4 regions of the Kumtagia sp. genome follow, and region 4 is predicted to be linked to each of the others. Evidence: predicted binding sites of a transcription regulator. Region 4 holds the regulator's gene; each other region holds the start of a gene.
What was found. The regulator PhoB, encoded in region 4, activates phosphate uptake and scavenging genes when phosphate is short. The targets are predictions, from matches to a motif close to TGTCATNNANCTGTCAT.
Positions count from the first base shown of each region.

Region 1: AC5JDC_RS29460 (putative 2-aminoethylphosphonate ABC transporter substrate-binding protein) is a predicted target of PhoB. The motif match lies at 2,275-2,291, and genes of this name have one in related genera.
Region 2: AC5JDC_RS02770 (esterase-like activity of phytase family protein) is a predicted target of PhoB. The motif match lies at 3,353-3,369, and genes of this name have one in related genera.
Region 3: AC5JDC_RS11420 (PhoX family protein) is a predicted target of PhoB. The motif match lies at 3,410-3,426, and genes of this name have one in related genera.

Region 1 is NZ_JCACER010000110.1:94,109-99,949, forward strand. Features, by position in the region: gene phnY (phosphonoacetaldehyde dehydrogenase) at 1-841, shown strand, start outside; gene AC5JDC_RS29455 (TIGR03364 family FAD-dependent oxidoreductase) at 851-1,969, shown strand; gene AC5JDC_RS29460 (putative 2-aminoethylphosphonate ABC transporter substrate-binding protein) at 2,463-3,485, shown strand; gene AC5JDC_RS29465 (putative 2-aminoethylphosphonate ABC transporter ATP-binding protein) at 3,577-4,752, shown strand; gene AC5JDC_RS29470 (putative 2-aminoethylphosphonate ABC transporter permease subunit) at 4,754-5,841, shown strand, end outside.
Region 2 is NZ_JCACER010000006.1:87,625-93,465, forward strand. Features, by position in the region: gene AC5JDC_RS02755 (formate--tetrahydrofolate ligase) at 1-1,207, shown strand, start outside; gene AC5JDC_RS02760 (ATP-dependent DNA ligase) at 1,315-2,397, shown strand; gene AC5JDC_RS02765 (isocitrate lyase/PEP mutase family protein) at 2,448-3,218, opposite strand; gene AC5JDC_RS02770 (esterase-like activity of phytase family protein) at 3,439-5,637, shown strand; gene AC5JDC_RS02775 (M14 family metallopeptidase) at 5,773-5,841, shown strand, end outside.
Region 3 is NZ_JCACER010000026.1:80,114-85,954, reverse strand. Features, by position in the region: gene AC5JDC_RS11435 (C40 family peptidase) at 1-340, shown strand, start outside; gene AC5JDC_RS11430 (putative bifunctional diguanylate cyclase/phosphodiesterase) at 347-2,527, opposite strand; gene AC5JDC_RS11425 (phosphatase PAP2 family protein) at 2,621-3,325, opposite strand; gene AC5JDC_RS11420 (PhoX family protein) at 3,490-5,493, shown strand; gene AC5JDC_RS11415 (hypothetical protein) at 5,543-5,841, opposite strand, start outside.
Region 4 is NZ_JCACER010000001.1:67,499-73,339, forward strand. Features, by position in the region: gene pstC (phosphate ABC transporter permease subunit PstC) at 1-117, shown strand, start outside; gene pstA (phosphate ABC transporter permease PstA) at 114-1,430, shown strand; gene pstB (phosphate ABC transporter ATP-binding protein PstB) at 1,446-2,270, shown strand; gene phoU (phosphate signaling complex protein PhoU) at 2,293-3,000, shown strand; gene phoB (phosphate regulon transcriptional regulator PhoB) at 3,013-3,702, shown strand; gene AC5JDC_RS00320 (hypothetical protein) at 3,786-4,004, shown strand; gene AC5JDC_RS00325 (glutamine amidotransferase) at 4,014-4,736, opposite strand; gene AC5JDC_RS00330 (tellurite resistance TerB family protein) at 4,729-5,208, opposite strand; gene AC5JDC_RS00335 (heme biosynthesis protein HemY) at 5,223-5,841, opposite strand, start outside.

The sequences.
Region 1 (5,841 bases), on a different contig from region 4:
AATGCTCTCCGTCGTCACCGGCTGGCCGAGAGATATCGGCGACGAGATGATCACCAACGAAAACATCGACCTGATCACCTTCACCGGCGGCGTGCCGGTGGGCAAGCTGATCGCCTTGAAGGCGGGCTACAAGCGCCAGGTGCTGGAACTCGGCGGCAACGACCCGCTGATCGTGCTCAACGACCTCTCCGACGACGACCTCGCCAGGGCGGCCGACCTCGCGATCGCCGGCGCTACGAAAAACTCGGGCCAGCGCTGCACGGCGGTGAAGCGCATCCTGGTGCAGGAAAGCGTCGCCGACTGGTTCGTGCCGCTGGTGCTGGAGCGGGCGAGGAAGATTAGGTTTGGCGATCCGATGGACCCCGGTACCCAACTCGGCACGGTGGTGCACGAGAAGGCGGCGGCGCTGTTCGAGCGCCGCGTCGAGATGGCGGCGGAGGCCGGCGCCGACATCCTCTACCATCCCGGCCGCCGCGGCGCGCTGCTGCCGCCGATCGTCGTCGACCGTGTGCCGCATTCCTCCGAGCTGGTAATGGAGGAGACCTTTGGCCCGGTCGTGCCGATCGTGCGCGCTCCCGACGACGACGAGGCGCTGATAAAACTCTCCAACTCGACCGCCTTCGGCCTGTCGTCGGGTGTCTGCACCAACGACTTCCGGCGCATGCAGAAATACATCGCCGGCCTCCAGGTCGGCACCGTCAACATCTGGGAGGTGCCGGGTTACCGCATCGAGATGAGCCCTTTCGGCGGCATCAAGGACAGCGGCAACGGCACCAAGGAAGGCGTCATCGAGGCGATGAAGTCCTACACCAACGTCAAGACCTTCTCGCTTCCCTGGTGAGCTGACCGCATGCATTACGATCTCGCCGTCGTCGGTGCCGGCATCGTCGGCCTCGCCCACGCACTCGCCGCGGCACGGCGCGGGCTGCGCGTCGTCGTCATCGACCGCGACGCGCAGGCCAACGGCGCGTCCATCCGCAATTTCGGCCTTGTGGTCGTCACCGGCCAGGCTTCTGGCGTTTCGCTGCGGCGCGCCCAACGCACACGGAGGTTGTGGCTCGGCCTTCCCGACGAGGCTGGGTTGGAAATCCTCCAGCATGGAAAACTCGTCGCCGCGCAGCGGCCGGAGGCGCTGGCTCTGCTGGAAGCCTTCGCGGCTACGCCCGACGGGCAGGAATGCCGATTGCTGACGCGCGACGAGGCCGCCCGCCATCAGCCGGGCCTCGACGGCGCAAAACTTGTCGGCGGACTCTACTCGCCGTTCGAGCTGCGCGTCGAATCGCGCGAGGTGCTGCCGAAGCTCGCGGCGTTCCTGACGGAGCGCCACGGGGTCGAGTTCCAGCGCGGCGTCGCCGTCTCCGCGGTGGCGCCGCCTGTGGTCGAGACCAGCCAGGGGCAGGTCCGCGCGGAGAAGATTGTGGTGTGCCCCGGCGACGACCTCGCCACCCTCTATCCCGAGCGGATCGGCGGCTACGGCGTGCGCCGCTGCAAGCTGCAGATGCTGCGGCTCGCCGATCCGGGCTTCCGGATGCGCTCGGCGCTGGTCTCCGACCTCAGCCTGCTGCGCTACGAAGGCTATTCGGCTTTGCCCGAAGCGGCCGCGCTGCGGCGCCGGCTGACCGAGGAATGCCCCCGCGCCCTCGACAACGGCGTACACCTGATCGTGGTCCAGAGCGCCGACGGGTCGCTGGTGGTGGGCGACTCCCACCACTACGGGCACACGCCCGACCCGTTCGCCTCCGACGAGGTCGACCGGCTGATCCTCGACGAGTTCGCCGGCCTGTTCGGCGGGGCCAGGCCGCCGGTGCTCGCCCGCTGGACCGGCACGTATGCCTCCGCCCCGGAGCATGCCGCCTTCTGCGATGTGCCGCACGCGGACGTGCGGCTGGTGATGGTGACCAGCGGCACCGGCGCCAGCACCGGCTTCGCCATCGGCGAGGAGACGATCGCCGACCTGTTCGGCGGCTGATGCCTGCCGGAAGATCATTCTGCAAGGCTCGCCCCGCCGATACCCCCACCCCTAACCCCTCCCCTCAAGGGAGGGGGATCTTGGCGCGGTTCCGCCAGACGTGAATCGGGATTATTCCGCGCCGCATCGCGGCCGCAAGTCCCCCTCCCCCTTGAGGGGAGGGGTTAGGGGTGGGGGTAACCTGCCGGCCGACGCTTCCAGAACTTCCATATGCGATCGCCCTGCCTTGAGCGGAGGGGTCAGGGGTGGGGGTAGGTCCATGGGATTTCGGGTGCGTGCGTCGCTCCAAGGCGGCGCAAACGCGTGTGACGGCCGCACGACAAATATCAGCCCAGCCTATCTCCATATAGGATAAATAGATTTTACTTATCCTCCTGCCAGCCCCAAGGTTGACGCATGGACGATATCGGCCGGTGACAAGGCCGACAGCCGCAAGGCGGCTCCAGAGTCTCAGTGCATCGTAGAATGTGCCATCAAAATGGGGAACCTGATCATGACATCTCGCAGTTCGGCAGTGCTGGCCGCCCTGGCCGCGGCGCTTCTCTCCTCTTCCGCCTTCGCCGAGACGACGCTTACGGTCTACACCTCGGTCGAGGCCGTCGACCTCGACCGCTACAAGCAGACCTTTGAAGCCGCCAACCCCGACATCAAGATCAACTGGGTACGCGATTCAACCGGCGTCATGACCGCCAAGCTGCTGGCGGAGAAGGACAATCCGCAGGCCGACGTGGTCTGGGGCGTGGCCGCGACCTCGCTGCTGCTGCTCAAGGGCGAGGGTATGCTCGAGCCCTACGCACCGGCCGGCGTCGAGAAGCTCGATCCGAAATTCGTCGACCAGGCGACGCCGCCGAGCTGGGTCGGCATGGACGCCTATGTCGCGGCGCTTTGCTACAACACCGTCGAGGCCGAAAAACTCGGCCTGACGCCGCCCAAGAGCTGGGCCGACCTGACCAAGCCGGAATACAAGGGCCACGTCGTGATGCCCAACCCGAACTCGTCGGGCACCGGCTTCCTCGACGTCTCCGCCTGGCTGCAGATCATGGGCGAGGAGGCGGCCTGGAAGTACATGGACGCCCTGCACGAGAACATCGCCGCCTACACCCATTCCGGCTCCAAGCCGTGCAAGATGGCCGCCGCCGGCGAGACGGTGATCGGCGTCTCCTTCGAATTCCCGGGCGCCAAGGCCAAGCAGGGCGGCGCGCCGATCGACATCATCTTCCCGTCGGAAGGCTCCGGCTGGGAGGCCGAGGCGACCGCCATCATCGCCGGCACGGCCAATCTCGAGGCGGCCAAGAAGCTGGTCGACTGGTCGATCAGCAAGGAAGCCAACGAGATGTACAATGTCGGCTATGCCGTGGTCGCCTATCCCGGCGTCGCCAAGCCGGTCGAGCATCTGCCGGCCGACGTGGCCGCGAAGATGATCAAGAACGACTTCGAATGGGCCGCCAACAACCGCGCGAAAATCCTCGCCGAATGGGCGAAGCGTTACGACGGCAAGTCCGAGCCGAAGTCCTGACCTGACCTGCCCGTCGGGCGCCGTCACAGGCGGCGCCCGTTCCGCAAAGGACTACGGAGCACGGCTCCGCCGACCTTGATCGGGTGTGCCCATGAAGCATGAGAGCATTTCGGGACGGCCCGCCGTCGCGCTTGGAGACGTCGCGATGCAGGACGCCGCGGCAAAGCCCGCCTATCTGCGGATCTCCGGCCTGTGGAAGAGTTTTGGCGATTTCCTGGCGCTGCGCGACGTCTCGCTGTCGATCGCGGAAGGCGAGTTCGTCTGCTTCCTCGGGCCGTCCGGCTGCGGCAAGACCACGCTGCTGCGCGCCATCGCCGGCCTCGACCTGCAGACGCGCGGCACCATCCACCAGGCCGGCCGGGATATTTCCGGCCTGCCGCCGTCGAAGCGCGACTACGGCATCGTATTCCAGTCCTACGCGCTGTTTCCCAACCTGACGATCGAGAGGAACGTCGCCTTCGGGCTCGAGAACAGCCGGCGCCCGCGTGCCGAGATCGACCGGCGCGTCGGCGAACTGCTCGCCTTGGTCGGCTTGTCGGGACAGGCGAAAAAATATCCGGCGCAGCTCTCCGGCGGGCAGCAGCAGCGCATCGCGCTCGCCCGCGCCATGGCGATCTCGCCCGGCCTGCTGCTGCTCGACGAGCCGCTGTCGGCGCTCGACGCCAAGGTGCGCGTGCACCTGCGCCACGAGATCAAGGAACTGCAGCGCAAGCTCGGCGTGACCACCATCATGGTGACGCACGACCAGGAGGAGGCGCTGTCGATGGCCGACCGCATCGTGGTGATGAACCACGGCGTCATCGAGCAGGTCGGCACGCCGACCGAGATCTACCGCCATCCCGAAACGCTGTTCGTGGCCGACTTCATCGGCGAGACCAACCAGTTCCCGACGAGGATCGCCGGGCAGGGAAGGCTGGCGCTCGAGGCGACCCAGTTCCTGTGCGCGCCGCACGATTTGCCCGAGGGCAGCGATGCCATCGCCGTGATCCGTCCGGTCGACGTCATCCCGCACGGCTCCGCCGCGCACGGGTCGGGTACTGCGGAGGGCGCCGGCACGCCGGAAAACCTCGTCGACGCGACCGTGGAGGAGATGGAGTTTCTGGGCGCCTTCTGGCGCTGCCGCCTCTCCTCGCCCCGCTTCGGCAGCCGTATCCTGGTTGCCGACTTCTCGATCAACGCCGTGCGCCGGCTGGGCATCGAGACCGGCGGCGCCATGCAGGTGGAACTGCCGCGCGAGCGTGTCCTCGTCTTCCCGGGGAAAACGTGAAATGAGCGTCGCAGCGCTTGCGCTTCCCGCGGGCCGGGCGCCGCGCCAGTCCATCGCGCGCGACGATCTGGTCAAGCGGGGCCTGATGGTGGCGATCTCGCTCTACCTCGTCCTGTCGCTGGCCGCGCCCCTCTACGTCATGCTGTCGAAGTCGCTTTCGACCTACCGCTTCGACCTCAAGCAGTTCGAGCTGCAGGTCAGCGACGCGACCGGCACGGTGTGGAGCGAGCCGGCGAGCGCCGAAGCGCTGAACGCCAGGCTTTCCACCGTGACGGCGGACGACCTGCGCGCCGGCTCCGACAGCCGGCTGGCGGCAACGAAGTTCGTCGAGGATTTTTCCTTCCGCAGCCCGGTCAGATACCGCCTGCGCGGCACGGAAGAGGGCGCCCGCTGGCTGGCCGGCAGCACGCCCGGTGGCGGCACGGCATGGCAGGAGTTCGATTCCAACACGTTCCGGCGGGTGATGCTGCGCCCCGTGCAGTCCTATGGGCTCGACAACTTCGTCAGCTATTTCTCGACGCCGGCGCTGTCCAATTCGATCCGCAACTCGGCGCTGATGGCAACGATCAGCACCGCCATCACCATCGCCGTCGCCTTCGGGCTCGCCTATGCGCTCAACCGCAGCACCATGCCGTTCAAGGGTTTCTTCCGGCTGGTGACGGCGATCCCGATCCTGGTGCCGTCGCTGCTGCCGGGCATCGCGCTGGTCTATCTGTTCGGCAATCAGGGCCTGCTGAAGGGCCTGATGATGGGCTATTCGATCTACGGCCCGATCGGCATCGTCATCGGCTCGGTGTTCTTCACCCTGCCGCACGCCTTCCTGATCATCTCGACGGCGCTGTCGGTGGCCGATGCCCGCCACTACGAGGCCGCCGCCTCGCTGCGGGCGAGCCGCTGGCGCACCTTCTGGACGGTGACGGTGCCCGGCGCGCGCTTCGGCATCGTCTCGGCCGCGTTCGTCGTGTTCACGCTGGTCATCACCGATTTCGGCCTGCCCAAGGTGATCGGCGGCCAGTACAACATGCTCGCCGTCGACATCTACAAGCAGGTGATCGGCCAGCAGAATTTCGAGATGGGCGCGGTCGTCTC
Region 2 (5,841 bases), on a different contig from region 4:
CATCGACATCCGCCGCATCGCCTGGCGCCGCGTCATGGACATGAACGACCGGGCGCTGCGCGACATCGTCGTGTCGCTGGGCGGGGTGGCCAACGGCTTTCCGCGCCAGGCCGGCTTCGACATCACGGTGGCCTCCGAGGTGATGGCCATCCTGTGCCTGGCCACCGATTTGAAGGATTTGGAGAAGCGGCTGGGCGACATCATCGTCGCCTACCGGCGCGACAAGAGCCCGGTCCATGCCCGCGACATCAAGGCCGACGGCGCCATGACGGTGCTGCTGAAGGACGCCATGCAGCCCAATCTGGTGCAGACGCTGGAGAACAACCCGGCCTTCGTGCATGGCGGGCCGTTCGCCAACATCGCCCATGGCTGCAACTCGGTGGTGGCCACCACCACGGCGCTGAAGCTCGCCGACTATGTGGTGACGGAGGCCGGCTTCGGCGCCGATCTCGGCGCGGAAAAGTTCTTCGACATCAAATGCCGCAAGGCCGGCCTCAAGCCCGCCGCCGCCGTCATCGTCGCCACCGTGCGCGCGCTGAAGATGAATGGCGGAGTGAAGAAGGAAGACCTTTCCAAGGAGAACGTCGAGGCGGTGAGAAAAGGCTGCGCCAATCTCGGCCGCCACATCGAGAACGTAAAACAGTTCGGCGTGCCGGCGGTGGTGGCCATCAATCATTTCCATTCCGACACGCCGGCCGAGATCCAGGCGATGAAGGACTATGTCGCCGGCATGGGCGAGGAGGCGGTTCTGTGCCGCCACTGGGCCGAGGGTTCGGCCGGCATCGAGGAACTCGCCAACAAGGTGGTGCAGCTCGCCGAGAGCGGCGCCTCGCAGTTCGCGCCGCTCTATGCCGACGACGTCCGGCTGTTCGACAAGATCGACACCATCGTCAAGCGCATCTACCGCGGCTCGGAGGCGATCGCCGACAAGAGCGTGCGCGACCAGCTGAAAGCCTGGGAGGACGCCGGCTACGGCAAATTGCCGGTGTGCATGGCGAAAACCCAGTATTCGTTCTCGACCGACCCCAACCTCAGGGGCGCGCCGACCGGCCATGTGGTGCCGGTGCGCGAGGTGCGACTGGCCGCCGGCGCCGGCTTCGTGGTGGCGATCTGCGGCGAGATCATGACCATGCCCGGCCTGCCCAAGGCACCATCCTCCGAGAAGATATTCCTCAACGAAGAGGGGCAGATCGAGGGGCTGTTCTGAGGGAGCCGTGCATGGCGGCGCGTTCGGCCGCCGCCATGCGTCGTCACCGACGAGGCCGTGGTCGGAACCGTGGCTGCGCCTGGGCGGTTGTGGACGAAGGAGGCGCCATGCCCCAAATCCATGCCGCGACGGAGCGAGCCGGCGGCGAAAGCCCGTTTCGGCTGATCGAACCGATGGAGGCGAAGCTCGTCGAGGCGCTGCCCGACGAGCCGGGATGGCAGTTCGAGCCGAAATGGGACGGTTTCCGCTGCATCGCCTACCGCTCGGGCGACAATGTCGATCTCAGGGCAAAATCCGGCAAGCCGCTCGGCCGCTTTTTTCCGGAAGTGGTGGACGCCATCCGCTCGTTGACGGCCGGACAATTCATCGTTGACGGCGAACTTGTCGTGACCGAGCGCGGTCACCTGTCCTTCGACGCCTTGCAGATGCGGCTGCATCCGGCGGAGAGCCGCATCCGGAAATTGTCGCGCGAGACGCCGGCCACCTTCATCCTGTTCGACATGCTCGGCACGGAACGCGGGTTTTCGCTGCTGACTTCTCCCCTGACGCGCCGCCGCGCCGAGCTCGAACGGTTCTTCGCCGCAATCGCCGGCGCACCCGGCTTCCGGCTGTCGCCGATGACGCGGAACAGGCGCGTCGCTTCCAGGTGGCTGGATCGCGCCGGCGGCGCGCTCGACGGGGTCGTCGCCAAGCGACTGGACGGCGTCTATGACAGTGGCGAACGGGCCATGCTGAAGGTCAAGCGCCTGCGCACCGCCGACTGCGCGGTGGGCGGCTTCCGCTACGCCGCCAACGCCCGCCATGTCGGCTCGCTGCTGCTCGGCCTGTTCGATCGCGCCGGGTTGCTCCATCATGTCGGCTTCACTTCCTCGATTGATGCCGAGGAGCGCGCATCCCTGACCGCAAGGCTGGAAGCGCTGAAGGGCCCGCCGGGCTTCACCGGCAACGCCCCCGGCGGGCCGAGCCGCTGGTCGACCGAGCGCTCGGGCGAGTGGGAGCCGCTGCGGCACGAGCTGGTGGTCGAGGTGCGTTACGACCACGTGACCGGCGACCGTTTCCGCCACGGCACAAAACTGCTGCGTTGGCGGCCCGACAAGGCGCCGCGGCAATGCACGTTCGAGCAACTCGAGCGCCCGGCCAGCCCGGGAAAACTTGTCGAGGACGTGCTTCGCCCCGCCGGTGAGCCATAGCCGGCCAAACGCGCCGTTGATGGAGCGACGGGTGCCCCTGCAATACGGACCTAACCCGAGATCGCCTGCCGCGCCTGGTCTTCCAGCCACGCCGCCATCTTGCGGTAGGGCACCGGCCCGTAGCTGATGCGGGAGACGCCGAGCTCGGCCAGCCGCCGGCGCGGCGGCACATGCGCCAGGGCGATGATGTTGACCGGCAGCGCCGTCGCCGCGCATAGCCTTTCGATCAGGCGCTCGTCGCCGACGCCGGGCGCGAAGAAGCCGGTGGCGCCGGCCTGCTCGTAGGCTCTGGCCCGCTCGATCGCGTGGTCCAGCAATTCCGGGCTGTGCTCGTCCGGTTTGGCCTTCAGAAAAATGTCGGTCCGCGCGTTGATGTAAGCCGGGATGCCCGAAGCGTCGACCGCCTCCTTGATGGCGGCGATCCGCTTCACCTGCACCGCGATGTCGTGGAGGCCGCTTCCGCCGACGACCTGGTCCTCGAAATTGAAGCCGACCGCGCCGGCCTCGAGCGCCCGTGTCGCCGTCGCCGCGACGGCCGCCGGCTCTACACCGTAGCCGCCCTCCAGGTCGATCGTCACCGGCAAGTCGACTGCCGCGACGATGCGCCGGATGTTGTCCAGCGCAAGATCGAGAGGGATCTTTTCCCCATCGGCGAAGCCGAAGGCCGCCGCAACCGGCCAGCTCCCCGTCGCGATCGCCTTCGCGGCCGCCGCGGCGACGGCCTTGGCGCTGCCCGGGTCCCAGATGTTGTAGAGGACGACCGGATCGCCCTTCACGTGAAGCGCCCGGAACGTCTTCGCCTGTTCGATCTGCTTGCTCATCATCATCGTCCCTGTTGCGTGCACTCGGCTGGGCCGAAACATGCCCGATGAACCGACTTTCCCGACAGCGTGTCAACGCGCTGACGGCACGGGTCGCTGGGCCAGGACGGTGGCCACATCGCACCGGCGGGCACTGTCATCGAACCGTCACCGGACCGTCATCGCGCTGCAACAGCGCACGCCCAAAGCGGTCGGGCATCCAGATTTCAGGGGAGACTCCATGTCCACGAAACCGCGCCTGCTCGCGCTGACGGCGACGCTGCTCGCCTCCGCCGCCTTGCCCGCCCATGCCGATATGATGTTCAACCGCGTCGCCACCTTCGCCGTGGCCGAAAACCTGCCGGAAGCCGACCGCAAGTCGCCCACCTCCTCCGAGATCATTGCCGCCAGCGAGGACGGCAACACGCTGGTCTATTCCGACAGCCCGCATGGCGGAATCGGCATCATCGACATCACCGATCCCAAGGCGCCGAAGGCCGGCGGCTATGTGAAGATCGACGGCGAGCCGACATCGGTTGTCGTGGTCGGCGGCAAGGTGCTGGCCGGCGTCAACACGTCCAAATCGAAGGCCGAGCCCTCCGGCAATCTGTCGGTGATCGATCTCGCCGGCAAGACGGTCGAAGCCGCCTGCGATCTCGGCGGCCAGCCGGACTCGGTCGCCGTCAGCAGGGACAAGGCATGGCTTGCCATCGCCATCGAGAACGAGCGCGACGAGGACTTGAACGACGGCGAGATCCCGCAGATGCCCGCCGGCAACCTGAAAATTCTTCCGCTGAAGGACGGCGTGCCGGACTGCGCCGGCATGAAGACCGTCGAGCTCACCGGTCTCGCCGAGGTGGCGCCGGAGGATCCCGAGCCGGAATTCGTCTCCTTCAACGACGCCGACGAGATCGCCGTGACGCTGCAGGAGAACAACCACATGGCCATCGTCGACGCCCCTTCGGCCAGGATCGTCGGGCATTTCTCGGCTGGATCGGTCGAGCTCGACAAGGTCGACACCAGGAAGGACGGCGCCTTGTCCTTCGACGGCCAGGTCAAGGCCACGCCGCGCGAGCCCGACGCGGTGAAGTGGCTCGACAACGACCGGCTCGTCGTCGCCAACGAAGGCGACTACAAGGGCGGCACGCGCGGCTTCACCATCTTCAGCAGGAAGGGCGAGGTCGTCTACGAATCCGGTCCGGCTTTCGAATACGAGGTCGCAAAAGTCGGCCACTATCCCGAGCACCGCAACAAGAAGGGCAACGAGCCGGAAGGTCTCGAGGCCGCCGCCTTCGGCGACGACAACCTGTTCTTCGTCGCTTCCGAGCGCGGCTCGCTGATCGGCGTATACAAGGACACCGGCGCGGTGCCGGAATTCGCGCAGGTGCTGCCGTCCGGCATCGGGCCGGAAGGGCTGGTCGCCATTCCGTCGCGCAACCTTTTGATCACCGCCAACGAGACCGACCTCGGCGAGGACAATCTCGCTCGTTCGCACGTCATGGTCTACGAGCGCGCCGAAGGCCCCGCCACCTATCCGATGATCGTCGCCCAGCCGAACGAGGATGGTACGCCGCTCGGCTGGGGCGCGCTCTCCGGCCTCGCCGCCGATCCGGCGGCTGTCGGCAAACTCTACGCGGTGTCGGATTCGGTCTATTCGGCGGCCCCGTCGATCTTCACCATCGACGCCAGCCAGACGCCGGCCCTCATCACCGGCAAGACCGTCGTTACCCGCGGCGGCCATCCGGCGCAAAAGCTCGACCTCGAAGGCATCGTCGCCGACGGCGAGGGCGGCTTCTGGCTGGCCAATGAAGGGGATAGCGCCAAGATGACGCCGCACGGCATCTTCCATGTCGACGGCAACGGCGCGATCGACAAGGAGATCCCGTTTCCGGCCGCGCTGCTCGCCGGCGAGACCCGCTTCGGCCTCGAAGGCATCACCACCATCGGCTCGGGCGACGAGCTGACGCTGGTGATGGCTGTCCAGCGCGGGTGGAAGGATGATCCCAAGGGCCAGACCAAACTGCTCGCCTACAAGCCGGCGACCAAGGACTGGTCGGGCGTGCGTTATCCGCTCGACGCCACCGAGGCCGGCTGGATCGGCCTGTCGGAGATCACCGCCCATGACGGCAAGCTCTACGTCATCGAGCGCGACAACCTGATCGGCGACGCGGCGAAGGTGAAGAGGCTCTATGCGGTATCGCTCGACGCCTTCAAGCCGGCGCCGCTCGACGGCGAATTGCCGGTGGTCGACAAGACGCTGGTGCGCGACCTGCTGCCCGACCTCAAGTCGGCGACCAACGGCTATGTGGTCGACAAGATCGAGGGTTTCACCATCGACGCGGCCGGCAACGCCTTCGTCGTCACCGACAATGACGGCGTGGACGATTCTTCCGGCGAGACGCTGTTCCTGCGGCTCGGCACCATTGCCGCGGTGAATTGATCGCCATCGGAGCGCGGCGGCTCCGGCCGCCGCCCTCCCCTTGTGCCCCGGCTGGCCCACCCGATCGCATGCCACGGCCGTTGCGGGCCGCTTCCGGACCGGCCATTGTCGCCCGGCTTTCGTCGGGTGACACCAATGCAGAAGAGCATCGAGACCATTTTGGGCGACACCGAGGGCGTCGCCTACTTCTTCCCCGTGTTCCGC
Region 3 (5,841 bases), on a different contig from region 4:
GGTGCCGGTGCGCTGGCGGCGCCGGATGCTCGCCTTCGGGTCGGGCGACCCGACCCGCGCCATCTGCTCAAGCATGATCGCCGAGGCCTACGAGCAGATCCGCTACCCGATCCTGCCTGAGATCACCCGCGCGCCGGGCCGCGCTTCGGCGCAGTCGAGTTTCTCGCGCCAGGAGATCCTGCACATCAGGCATCACTCCCTCTATACGCCGCGCGATTTCGACCTTTCGCCCTATTTCCAGATCGTCAAGCCGACCCTGGAGTACGGCTTCGACTACAAGACGATCACCTGGTCCGATCGGCTGGCCGACTCGGCCGGAGAACCGGCCATCGAGCAGTAGCGAAAATCAGCCGGCGCTGCGCACGCTCCGCAGTGCCGGACGGAGGCGCGCCATGCGGGCGAACCGGGTTGCCGGCATGGGCGGCGACAGCAGCGATCCCTGGATCTCCTGGCACCCAAGGGCGGCAAGGGTGGTCCGCTGCTCCGGTGTTTCCACGCCTTCGGCCGCCACGCCGATGCCGAGCGCCGCCGCCAGCTGCGCGATGGCCCTGACGATGGCTTCGCCAGGATCGCTCCCACCGAGCAGCCGCACGAAAGAACGGTCGATCTTCAGCTTGTCGACACGATGCAGCCGCAGCAGCGTCAGCGACGACGGTCCGGTGCCGAAATCGTCGAGCGCGATGCGGACCCCCGCCTCGCGCAGCGCCCGGACCGCCGCCAGGGCGGCCGGGTTGCCGTCGAGCAGGAGGCCCTCGCCGATTTCGACCTGCAGGCGGTCGGCGGTGACGCCCGCCTCGGCCAGGACCGACTGGACCAGCTGTGCCGCGCCCTCCTGGCGCAGGAAGACGGGAGACAGGGCGATCGACAGCCACGGGACTTCACTGTCGCGGGCGAAGGCGCAGGCAGCGGCCAGCATGCGTTCCGTGAGCAGGCCGATGACGCCGCGTTCCTCGGCGATGGCGATCAGTTGCGAGACGGGCAGGCCCCCATGGGCGAAATGGTCCGAGTCCAGCGTCGCCTCGGCGCCGAGCAGCGTCAGCCCGTCCATGGCGAAGACAGGCTGATAGGCGAGCTCGACCGGCCTGCTGCCCTCGAGCGCCTGGCGCAAGTCGCGCTCTATGCGATGCTTGTGCTTCAGCGTGTCGTCCATGTCGTCGGAGAAGACCCGGAAGCAGGAGCGGCCGCTCCGCTTGGCGGCATAGAGCGCGATGTCGGCCTTGCGGAACAGTTCCCTCACGTCGCTGCCGTCCTGGGGCGACAGGGCGATGCCGATGCTGGCGCTGATGAATATCTGGTCGCCCTTGATGTCGAACGGTTCCCCGAGGTCGGCCAGGATGCGCTCGCTGACCTTCTCGGCCGTCCGCTGGTCGCGGATGTCGACCAGCACGATCGCGAATTCGTCGCCGCCGACCCGCGCCACCGTGTCGATCTCGCGAACCCCCTCGCCGAGCCGCTCCGCCACCTGCTTGACGAGCTGGTCGCCGGCATCATGGCCGAGCGTGTCGTTGACGTGCTTGAATCGGTCGAGATCGACGCACAACAGTGCCATCCGGCCGCGCCCGCGCCTCACCGTCGCCAGGGCCTGGTCGAGCCTGTCCTCGAACAGCGCCCGGTTCGGCAGCTCGGTCAGGGTGTCGTGGAACGCCAGGTAACGGGCATCCTCCTCGCTCGACTGCAACTCGCGGGAGGCGCGGCGGAGCCGGCGCAGAATGAAGCCGAGAACGGCGGCGCCGAGGAGCACACCGGCAAGCAGCGCCGGTGCGGTCTGCGTCACCACCGCCAGACCGGGCCGGTCGGGCTCCCATGTCAGAAAGCCGAGGGTCGCATTGCCGGAATCGAGGAGCGGGACGCTTGCGGTGGTTTGCGGATCGATCGAGGTCAGCCTTGCCCCTTCGATCAGATAATGCGCTGCGACCCGGCTGACCAGCTCGGCATCGACGAACTGCGAGGCGACGTGCACATATTCGGTGCCCGCCTCCTGGCGCACCAGTTCCGTATCCGGCATGATCGGCTGCACGCTGACGATCGCCGGCACCGAACCGAGCCGCACGAGGTCGGTGATGCCGGGCTCCGCCGGGCGTTGACGCATCTGCGTTCTCAGCCGCGCCACCAGCGGCATGATCGCGCCGGCCTCGCCGCCAAAGCTGGCAGGATCGACCGTCATTCCGTCCCGCATCGCGTGGATCGGCCGGTTCCGTTCGTCGAGAACGTAGACCCGGTCCTGGCCGTAATAGGAATGCAGCCATTCGCCGAGATTCTCGCGCATCCACTGCTGGTCGCCGGCCTTGGCTTTCAGCACGGAATCGTTCCACAGCGTGACGCTGCGCTGCTCGCGCGCCAGTCCATCGACCTGCTCGGCGATGCCGCTGCGGGCGAAGTTGCGCTGACGCTCGACCGCCAGTCCATCCACGCGCAGCACTGCGTAGACGCCAAAGGCGACGACCAGCGCCAATGACAGAGCCGCGCCGATGATCACCGGAACGGTGATCCGGGACGTCAGCGGTTCGCTCTTTTCCTGTTGCCGCATCGCCTGGCCAGCTTGACTGTCAGCGATTTTCCGCCCGGCAGGGTTAACATTGCCTTACCGAGCCTGGCTGCTGCCGCAGCCCGCCGCATGCCGTCAGGTCTGGCCGGCGTCATCGGCGCGGCGGCGGCGCAGAAACCATTGCGCAACCAGCCAGCACAACATCGCCCAGGAGGCACCGGCGCACCAGCCGGCGAGCACGTCCGAAGGCCAATGGACGCCGAGATAGACGCGGCTGGCGCCAACCAGGAACGTGGCCAGCAGGGCGATCCCGAGCAGGTAGACCTTCACTGCGCGGCGCGGCGCCACGCGCGCGGCGAGCGCGCCGAGGGTCAGGTAGGTCACGGCCGACAGCATGGCATGGCCGCTGGGGAAGCTCAGCGTATGGACCTCGGCGAGATGCGTCACGAGATCCGGGCGCGGTCGGTCGACGCCGAGCTTCAGCAGGCTGCTGAGCACCTGTCCGCCGGCGACCGCCAGGAAGACGAACAGCGCCGGCCCGCGGCGAGCGGTGATCAGCAGATAGATGATCGTGGCGGCGGTGATGAAGATCAGCACGCTGGCGCTGCCGAGCGCCGTCAGGTCCCGGACGGCCTCCGCGAACCAGGACGGGCCGATCGGGATCGAGGGATTCCCGGCCTGACGGAAGGCGAGCAGGATCGTGCTGTCGAGGGCATGCGGCTCGTTGTCGCGTGCCACGTCCATCATCTCGATGAAGCCGAACAGGCCGCCGGCGATGACGATCGCCGCAAGCAACAGCGGAAACTCGATCCTCTTGGCGATCGCCTCTACGAACGACATCCTTCGACCTGTGCTGCCGAGCTGAAGACGGCCCTCGCTCACCTAGGATGTCGGCCTCGCCGCTGCAAGCGCTTTGGCGCATCGTGTCATCAAACTGTCAGCCAAGATGCCTAGCTGTCCCGACGAGAGATCCCAAGCCATCCCTACAGCCAGAGGTCGCCAGGATGAACAGTCATCTTCCCCCACAATCCGGATTCGTCACCAGCCGGCTCGAAGAGAACGACGGGCCGGGGCGCAACCCGACCGACAACCGTACGATGGGCGACATCATCGCCGCGCGCTTCTCGCGCCGCGGCTTCCTGCGCGGCTCGCTCGCCGTCACGGCGATCGCCGCGACGGTCAGCCCGATCGCGCTGATCACCGCCGACAATGCACGCGCCGCCGGCGCCTCCGCCTTCAACTTCGACGAGGTCGAGGCGGGCGTCGACGAAACCCATCACGTGGCGGCCGGCTACGATGCCGACGTGCTGCTGCGCTGGGGCGACGCGCTCTTCGCCGATTCGCCGGAGTTCGACCCCGCAGCCCAGACGGCGGCCGCCCAGGCCAGGCAGTTCGGCTACAACAACGACTATGTCGGCTATATCCCGATCGACGGCTCGGCGGAGCACGGGCTGCTGGTGGTCAACCACGAATACACCAATCCGCACTTGATGTTCCCCGGCATCGTCCAGATCGTGGAGAAGGACGGCAAGAAGACGATCGAGGTCGCGCCGCTCAGCAAGGAGCAGATCGACATCGAGATGGCCGCGCATGGCGGTACTGTCGTCGAGATTCGCAAGGAGGGCGGAAAGTGGCAGGTCGTGCGCGACGGCAAGCTCAACCGCCGCATCACCGCGACCACCGAGATGCAGCTCACCGGCCCGGCCGCCGGCCATGACCGCCTGAAGACCAGCGCCGACCAGAGCGGCATCAAGGTGTTCGGCACCGTCAACAACTGCGCCGGCGGCGTGACCCCGTGGGGCACCTACATCATGGCCGAGGAGAATATCCACGGCTACTTCTCCGGCGAACTGCCGCAGGGTCACCGCGAGGCCGACAACCACAAGCGCATGGGCGTGCCCGAAGGCGCCTATGAATGGGCTGCCTTCGACAGCCGGTTCGACATCTCCAAGGAGCCCAACGAGCCCAACCGCTTCGGCTGGATCGTCGAGGTCGACGTGAACGATCCGAACTCGGTGCCGAAGAAGCGCACGGCGCTCGGCCGCTTCAAGCACGAAGGCGCCGAGTCGATCGTGGCAAAAGATGGCCGCGTCGTCTTCTATCTCGGCGACGACGAGCGCTTCGACTACGTCTACAAGTTCGTCACCGCGGGCACCTACAATCCGGATGACCGTGCCGCCAATCTCGACCTGCTCGACCAGGGCACGCTTTATGTCGCGAAATTCGCCGAGGACGGCAGCTTCGAATGGCTGCCGCTGGTGCACGGCCAGGGTCCGCTGACCGCGGAGAACGGCTTCGCCAGCCAGGCCGACGTGCTGATCGAGACGCGCCGCGCCGGCGACCTGCTCGAGGCCACGCCGATGGACCGGCCGGAGGATATCCAGCCGAACGGGACCAACGGCAAGGTCTACGTCATGCTGACCAACAACACAAAGCGCGAGGAAGAAGGCGTCGACGGCGTCAATCCGCGCGCCAAGAACGCCTTCGGCCATATCGTCGAGTTGATCGAGGACGGCAATGACTTCGCCGCGACCAAGGGCCGCTGGGAAATCCTGCTGAAATGCGGCGACCCCTCGGTCGCCGAGGTCGGCGCCTCCTTCTCGACAGCGACGACGGCAAACGGCTGGTTCGGCATGCCCGACAATTGCGCCGTCGACGCGGCCGGGCGCCTATGGGTGTCGACCGACGGCAACAGCCCGAAGGCGACCGGTCGCACCGACGGCCTGTGGGCCGTCGACACCGAAGGCGAGGCGCGCGCCACGTCGAAGCTGTTCTACCGCGTGCCGGTGGGCGCCGAGATGTGCGGCCCGCTGTTCACGCCGGACGACCAGACCGCATTCGTCGCCGTGCAGCACCCGGGCGACGGCGGCGACGACTGGGAAGGCTTCGGCCGCCCCTCCTATTATGAGGACCTGTCGACCCGCTGGCCCGACTTCAAGCCGGACATGCCGGTGCGTCCGGCGGTCGTCGCCATCACCAGGCAGGGCGGCGGCAAGATCGGCGTCTGAACCTGCCTGACGCGTCCTCCCGCGGGCGCCGGCCGATCCGGCGCCCGACCTATTTTCCGAAGGCGGGTCCGAGCGTGATCAGGGCCACCGCGACGATGGCGAGCACGATGCCGGCACTCTGCAGCATCGTCAGATGCTCGCCGAACCAGGCCAGTGCGATCACGTTGACGGCGACGAGCTGGATCACCGCCGACAGGCTGAATGCGGAAGCCATGCCGAACTCCCGCACCAGCCGCAGCATGATCAGGTTGCCGGCCGAATAGAGCAGCAGCGTCAGCACCAGCTTGCCGAGACCGGGCGCCAGCGCCCAGGATTTCGCCACGGTGGCGGCAACAAGGAAGACCGCCG
Region 4 (5,841 bases):
AACTCGCCGCAGACGCTGGTCGCCTTCGCGCTCGGCATCACGCTGTTCGCCGTCACGCTCGTCATGAACATCGTCGCGCTCTACATCGTGCGCAAATACCGGGAGCAGTACGAATGACCGACGCAGCGATCGGCAGCCTCCCCATCGCCTCGGCGCCGCCGCGCCGCGACATCGGGCTCAGGCGGCGCTATGCCGCCGAGCGGCGCTTCCGCTGGTACGGCTTGGCGGCGATCTCGGTCGGCCTGATCTTCCTGGTGGTGATGCTCGCCTCGATCATCGGCAAGGGCTACACCTCCTTCCTCCAGACCTCGATCCTGCTGCCGATCACCTTCGACGCGCAGGTCATCGACCCGCAGGACAGGCGCGACACCGATCCGAGCGTGCTGGTGAAGGCCAACTATCCGCAGCTTGCCCGCGACGCGCTGGCCCAGAAGCTGGGAATCTCGCTCGACGACAAGCCGCAGATCGCGGCCTTGCGGGGGTTCGTTTCCGACGGCGTGCGCACGCAGCTTCGCGACATGGTCGTCGCCGATCCGTCCCTCATCGGCACGACGCGCGACGTCTGGGTGCTCGCCGGCGCCAATCTCGACTCCGCCTTCAAGGGTCAGATCGACCTCGAAGTCGCCGAGGGCAACCGCAAGGTCTCCGACCGGCAGATCGGCTGGATGGACCAGCTGCGCGCCGAAGGGGCGATGGCCGGCAAGTTCAACACCGGCCTGTTCACCTACGGCGCCTCGAGCCGGCCCGAGACCTCCGGCATGGGTGTCGCGATCATCGGCTCGCTCTACATGATGGCGATCGTGCTGCTGCTGGCGCTGCCGATCGGCGTCGCCGCCTCGATCTACCTCGAGGAATTCGCCAAGAAGACGCGGCTCACCGACATCATCGAGGTCAACATCAACAACCTGGCCGCGGTCCCGTCGATCGTGTTCGGCCTGCTCGGCCTCGCCGTCTTCATCAACTTCCTCGGCCTGCCGCGCTCGGCTGCCCTGGTCGGCGGCCTGGTGCTGACGCTGATGACGCTGCCCACCATCATCATCGCGACGCGCGCCGCGCTGGCCGCGGTGCCGCCGTCGATCCGCTCGGCCGCGCTCGGGCTCGGCGCCTCCAAGACGCAGACCGTGTTCCAGCACGTGCTGCCGCTGGCCACGCCCGGCATCCTGACGGGCACGATCATCGGGCTCGCCCGCGCGCTCGGCGAGACCGCGCCGCTGCTGCTGATCGGCATGGTGGCCTTCGTCGCCGACTATCCGAAGACGCCGCTCGATCCGGCCACGGCGCTGCCGGTGCAGATCTACATGTGGGCGAACGAGGCCGAACGCGCCTTCGTCGAGCGCATGTCCGGCGCCATCATCATCCTGCTGGTGTTCCTCATGGCGATGAACATCACCGCAATCGTGCTGCGCCGGCGATTCGAAAGACGCTGGTAGACGGGGGCAGATATCATGAACATCATGAGCCAAGAGAAACTCGAAGAGGCGGTGAGCGGCGGTATGACTGCGAAGCCCAACGAAGTGATCAAGATGCAGGGCCGCAAGGTCGGCGTCTTCTACGGCGACAAGCAGGCGCTGTTCGACGTCGACCTCGACGTCCGGCAGAACCAGGTGACGGCGCTGATCGGCCCGTCGGGCTGCGGCAAGTCGACCTTCCTGCGCTGCCTCAACCGCATGAACGACACCATCGACTCGGCCCGCGTGACTGGCAAGATCACGCTTGACGGTGAGGACGTCTACGACCCGAAGATCGACGTGGTCGAGCTGCGCGCCCGCGTCGGCATGGTGTTCCAGAAGCCCAACCCGTTCCCCAAGTCGATCTACGAGAACGTCGCCTACGGACCGAAGATCCACGGGCTCGCCAAGAACAAGTCCGAACTGGACCAGATCGTCGAGTCGAGCCTCAAGAAGGCGGCGCTGTGGAACGAGGCCAAGGACCGGTTGAACGAGCCCGGCACCGGGCTTTCCGGCGGCCAGCAGCAGCGCCTGTGCATCGCCCGCGCCATCGCCGTGTCGCCGGAAGTGATCCTGATGGACGAGCCGTGCTCGGCGCTCGACCCGATCGCCACGGCCAAGGTCGAGGAGCTCATCGACGAGCTCAAGCAGAACTACACCATCGTCATCGTGACCCATTCCATGCAGCAGGCGGCGCGCGTGTCGCAGCGCACCGCCATGTTCCATCTGGGCTATCTCGTCGAGGAGGGGGCGACCGACAAGATGTTCACCAATCCCGACGACAAGCGCACGCAGGACTACATCACCGGCCGCTTCGGCTGAGTGGGTATTGAGGAAAGCTGCAATGGGCGAACATACCGTCTCCTCCTTCGACCAGGATCTCGAGCACATCGACAAGCTGATCCGCGAGATGTCGGACCTGGCGGCCTCGATGGTCCGCGATGCGATCCGCGCGCTGCTCCATACCGACGCGGCGGCGGCGCAGCGCATCATCTCGGAAGACGCCGTGATGGACGCCAAGCAGCGCGAGATCGACGACAGCGCCATCACGCTGATCGCCAAGCGCCAGCCGATGGCGCAGGACCTGCGCGCCGTGCTCGGCGCCATCCGCATGGCCGGCGACCTGGAGCGCATCGGCGACCTCGCCAAGAACGTCGCCAAGCGCGTCGGCGCGGTCGGCGAGGGCTCGACGCCGCGCGGCCTGTCGCACGGCATCGACGACATGGCGACGCTGGTGCTGGCGCAGATCAAGGGCGTGATCGCCGCCTATGCGGCGCGCAAGCCCGAGGACCTGCGGACGCTTCGCGTCGACGACGAGAAGATCGACCTCAAATACACCTCGGTGTTCCGCGAGCTCCTCACCTACATGATGGAGGATCCGCGCAACATCACCGCCTGCACGCATCTCCTGTTCTGCGCCAAGAATCTCGAGCGCATCGGCGACCATATGACCAACATCGCCGAGAACGCCTATTATGTGCTGACCGGCTCGCAGCTTCCGGCCAACCGGCCGAAGCAGGACGAGACGGCGACGACCGTGCTGGCCGAGTAGAAGCGAGGCGCGATGATCGCTCCAAAAATCATGGTGGTTGAGGACGAGGAGCCGCTGGGCGTGCTCCTGCGCTACAACCTGGAGACCGAAGGCTACCAGGTCGAGGTCGTCGCGCGCGGCGACGAGGCCGAGATCCGGCTGCAGGAGAACGTGCCGGACCTGCTGGTGCTCGACTGGATGCTGCCGGCGCTCTCCGGCATCGAGCTGTGCCGGCGGCTGAGGATGCGGCCGGAGACCGAGCGCCTGCCGATCATCATGCTGACGGCGCGCGGCGAGGAGAGCGACCGGGTCCGCGGCCTGGCCACCGGCGCCGACGATTACCTGGTCAAGCCGTTCTCGACGCCGGAATTCGTGGCGCGGGTGAAGGCGCTGCTGCGGCGCGCCAAGCCGGAGGTGCTGTCCTCCGTGCTCAAGGTCGGCGACATCGTGCTCGACCGCGAATCGCATCGCGTCTACCGCAAGAAAAGCGAGATCAGGCTCGGCCCGACCGAGTTCCGCCTGCTCGAATTCATGATGCGGCATCCCGGCCGGGTGTTTTCGCGCGGACAGCTCCTCGACAACGTCTGGGGCGAGACGATCTATATCGACGAGCGCACGGTCGACGTGCATGTCGGACGGCTGCGCAAGGCGGTGAACAACGGACGGATGCCGGACGTCATCCGCACCGTGCGCGGCGCCGGCTACGCCATCAGCGACGAATAGCCCCCCAACGAACCGCTCGCGCAATCGTTAGTATTTTGTTATCCACAATTCGCTAAACTTGTGCGTGTGATGTGGGGGCACACATGCAGACACTTTCAAAGCACCGGAACATTGCCGAGATGGACGCCTTCATCGAGGCGCAGGGCGGCATCAAGACCAAGCTCGTCGACCGGCGGGCGATCTACGAATCGGTCTCCTATCTGAGGAGCCACGGCTTCGACGCCGAAGAGGTCCAGCTCTGCCTGGTGCGCTATTTCTACGTCGATCTCGACCTGCTCAACGAGGCGCTGACCGAGCATTGAGGCTCGCGGTCAGCCGACCTCCGGTTTTCCGAACACCGTTTCGAGAAATTCCGCCAGCCAGCGCTTGAGGTGCATGTCCCAGATCATGCGGCCGCCGAGATGGTCGCGGCCGGGCTGCGCGCCCGGCAGCTCGAAGCGGTGCGCGCCGCGCACCACCCAGCGGTGCATCATCACCCGCGTCAGCTCGGCATGGAACTGGATGCCCCAGGCGTTGTCGCCGTAGCGGAAGGCCTGGTTGGGATAGTGCTCGGCGGTGGCCAGCAGCGAGGCGCCGGAAGGCAGCGAAAAGCCCTCGCGGTGGAACTGGTAGACCATCTCCGGCCAGTGCATCAGTTTCCTGCCGTCGTCGGTGGCCTTGAGCGGATACCAGCCGATCTCGACCAGCCCGTCGCGGTGGCCTTCGACCTTGCCGCCGAGATGGTTGACCAGCATCTGCGCGCCGAGGCAGATGCCGAGAAAGGGACGGTTCTCCTTCAGCGGCACGGCCAGCCAGTCGGTCTCGCGCCTGACGAAATCCTCGGGATCGTTGGCACTCATCGGCCCGCCGAAGACAACGGCGCCGGCATGGTGGACAAGCGTCTCCGGCAGCGCGTCGCCGAGCGGCGGCCGCCGGACGTCGAGTTCGAACCCCGCCTCGATCAGCATGTGGCCGACCCGCCCGGGGCTGGATGTTTCCTGATGCAGCACGACGAGGACGCGCGGTCGACCGGCGTCCGCCCCCAGCCTACTCATTCGATGGCGTGCCCTTGGCTCCTGGAACCCTGCGTGCCGCGTCCTGCCGCGCCAGGACGCGGTCGCGGCCGTCGACGCCGAGCAGTTCCGCCACCCGCCACAGCGTGTTGTCCTCGAGCTCGTGCAGCACGCCGTCGGCATAGACGACGTCCCACATCAGCCGGATGAAAGCGATGCGGCCCTCGTCGTCGAGATGCCGGTTAAGCACGCTGGTGAAGGCGTAGAGGTCGATCGCCTCGTGCTCGGCGTTCTCGCCGGCATTGACGAGATCGTCGAGCTCGCGCCCGCCAATGTGGTAGGTTTCGCCGAGCAGCTGCTTGATGCGGTCCCACTCGGCGTCCTGGCGCACGCCGTCCGCATCCATCACATGATACATCAGCGCCGCCGCGGCGACCCGCGGATCGTCGCCGCGCGCGGCGGTGCCGCCGTTGCGCGGCAGCTCCTTGAGGAAGGAGATCATGCGTTCGAGCATCGAGGGGTCACTCATCAGAACAGGCTGAAGCGCCGCCGGGGCTTGGCGGCCTCGTCAGGGTCGACGCCGGGATCGTCCGGCAAGGGCGGCTGCGTCGGTTCGCTTTCATCATCGACAAATGTGGTGTCTGCAAACGCCGGTGCAACCACGCCGGCGACGGCAGCCGGCTTCGCGGGCTGCGGCTCGGCCGGCTTGCGGTCGTTCGCCGGTTCCGGGGCGGGCGGCGGCACCGATTTCGGCGGCGCCGGCTCGGCCTGGACCTCGACCACCGGCCCGGGCGCGGGAACCGGAGCGGGCGCCTCCAGCACCGGCGGCTCGACCGGAGCGACCGGCGCTTTCTCTTCCTCGATCAGCGTGCCCAGCCGCTCGACCGGCACCCGCCACTCGAAGGCGTCGAGCCGTCCGCTGACCGGCGAGAACGGCGCCCATTTATCGGTCTCGAAGCCGTCGGCCACCCAGGCGGGATCGCGCGGCGCGCGCACCGCCCTGGCGAGCAGCTGGCGCACCTTGCCGACGTCGCCGGTCTCGGCTTCCTCGATATCGGCGAGCAGCAGCCACGCACCCTCGCGCGGCTGCATGCGGATCGCCGCCTCGGCTTCCTTGCGCGCCAGCCGGTAGTCGGCCGCGTCGAGG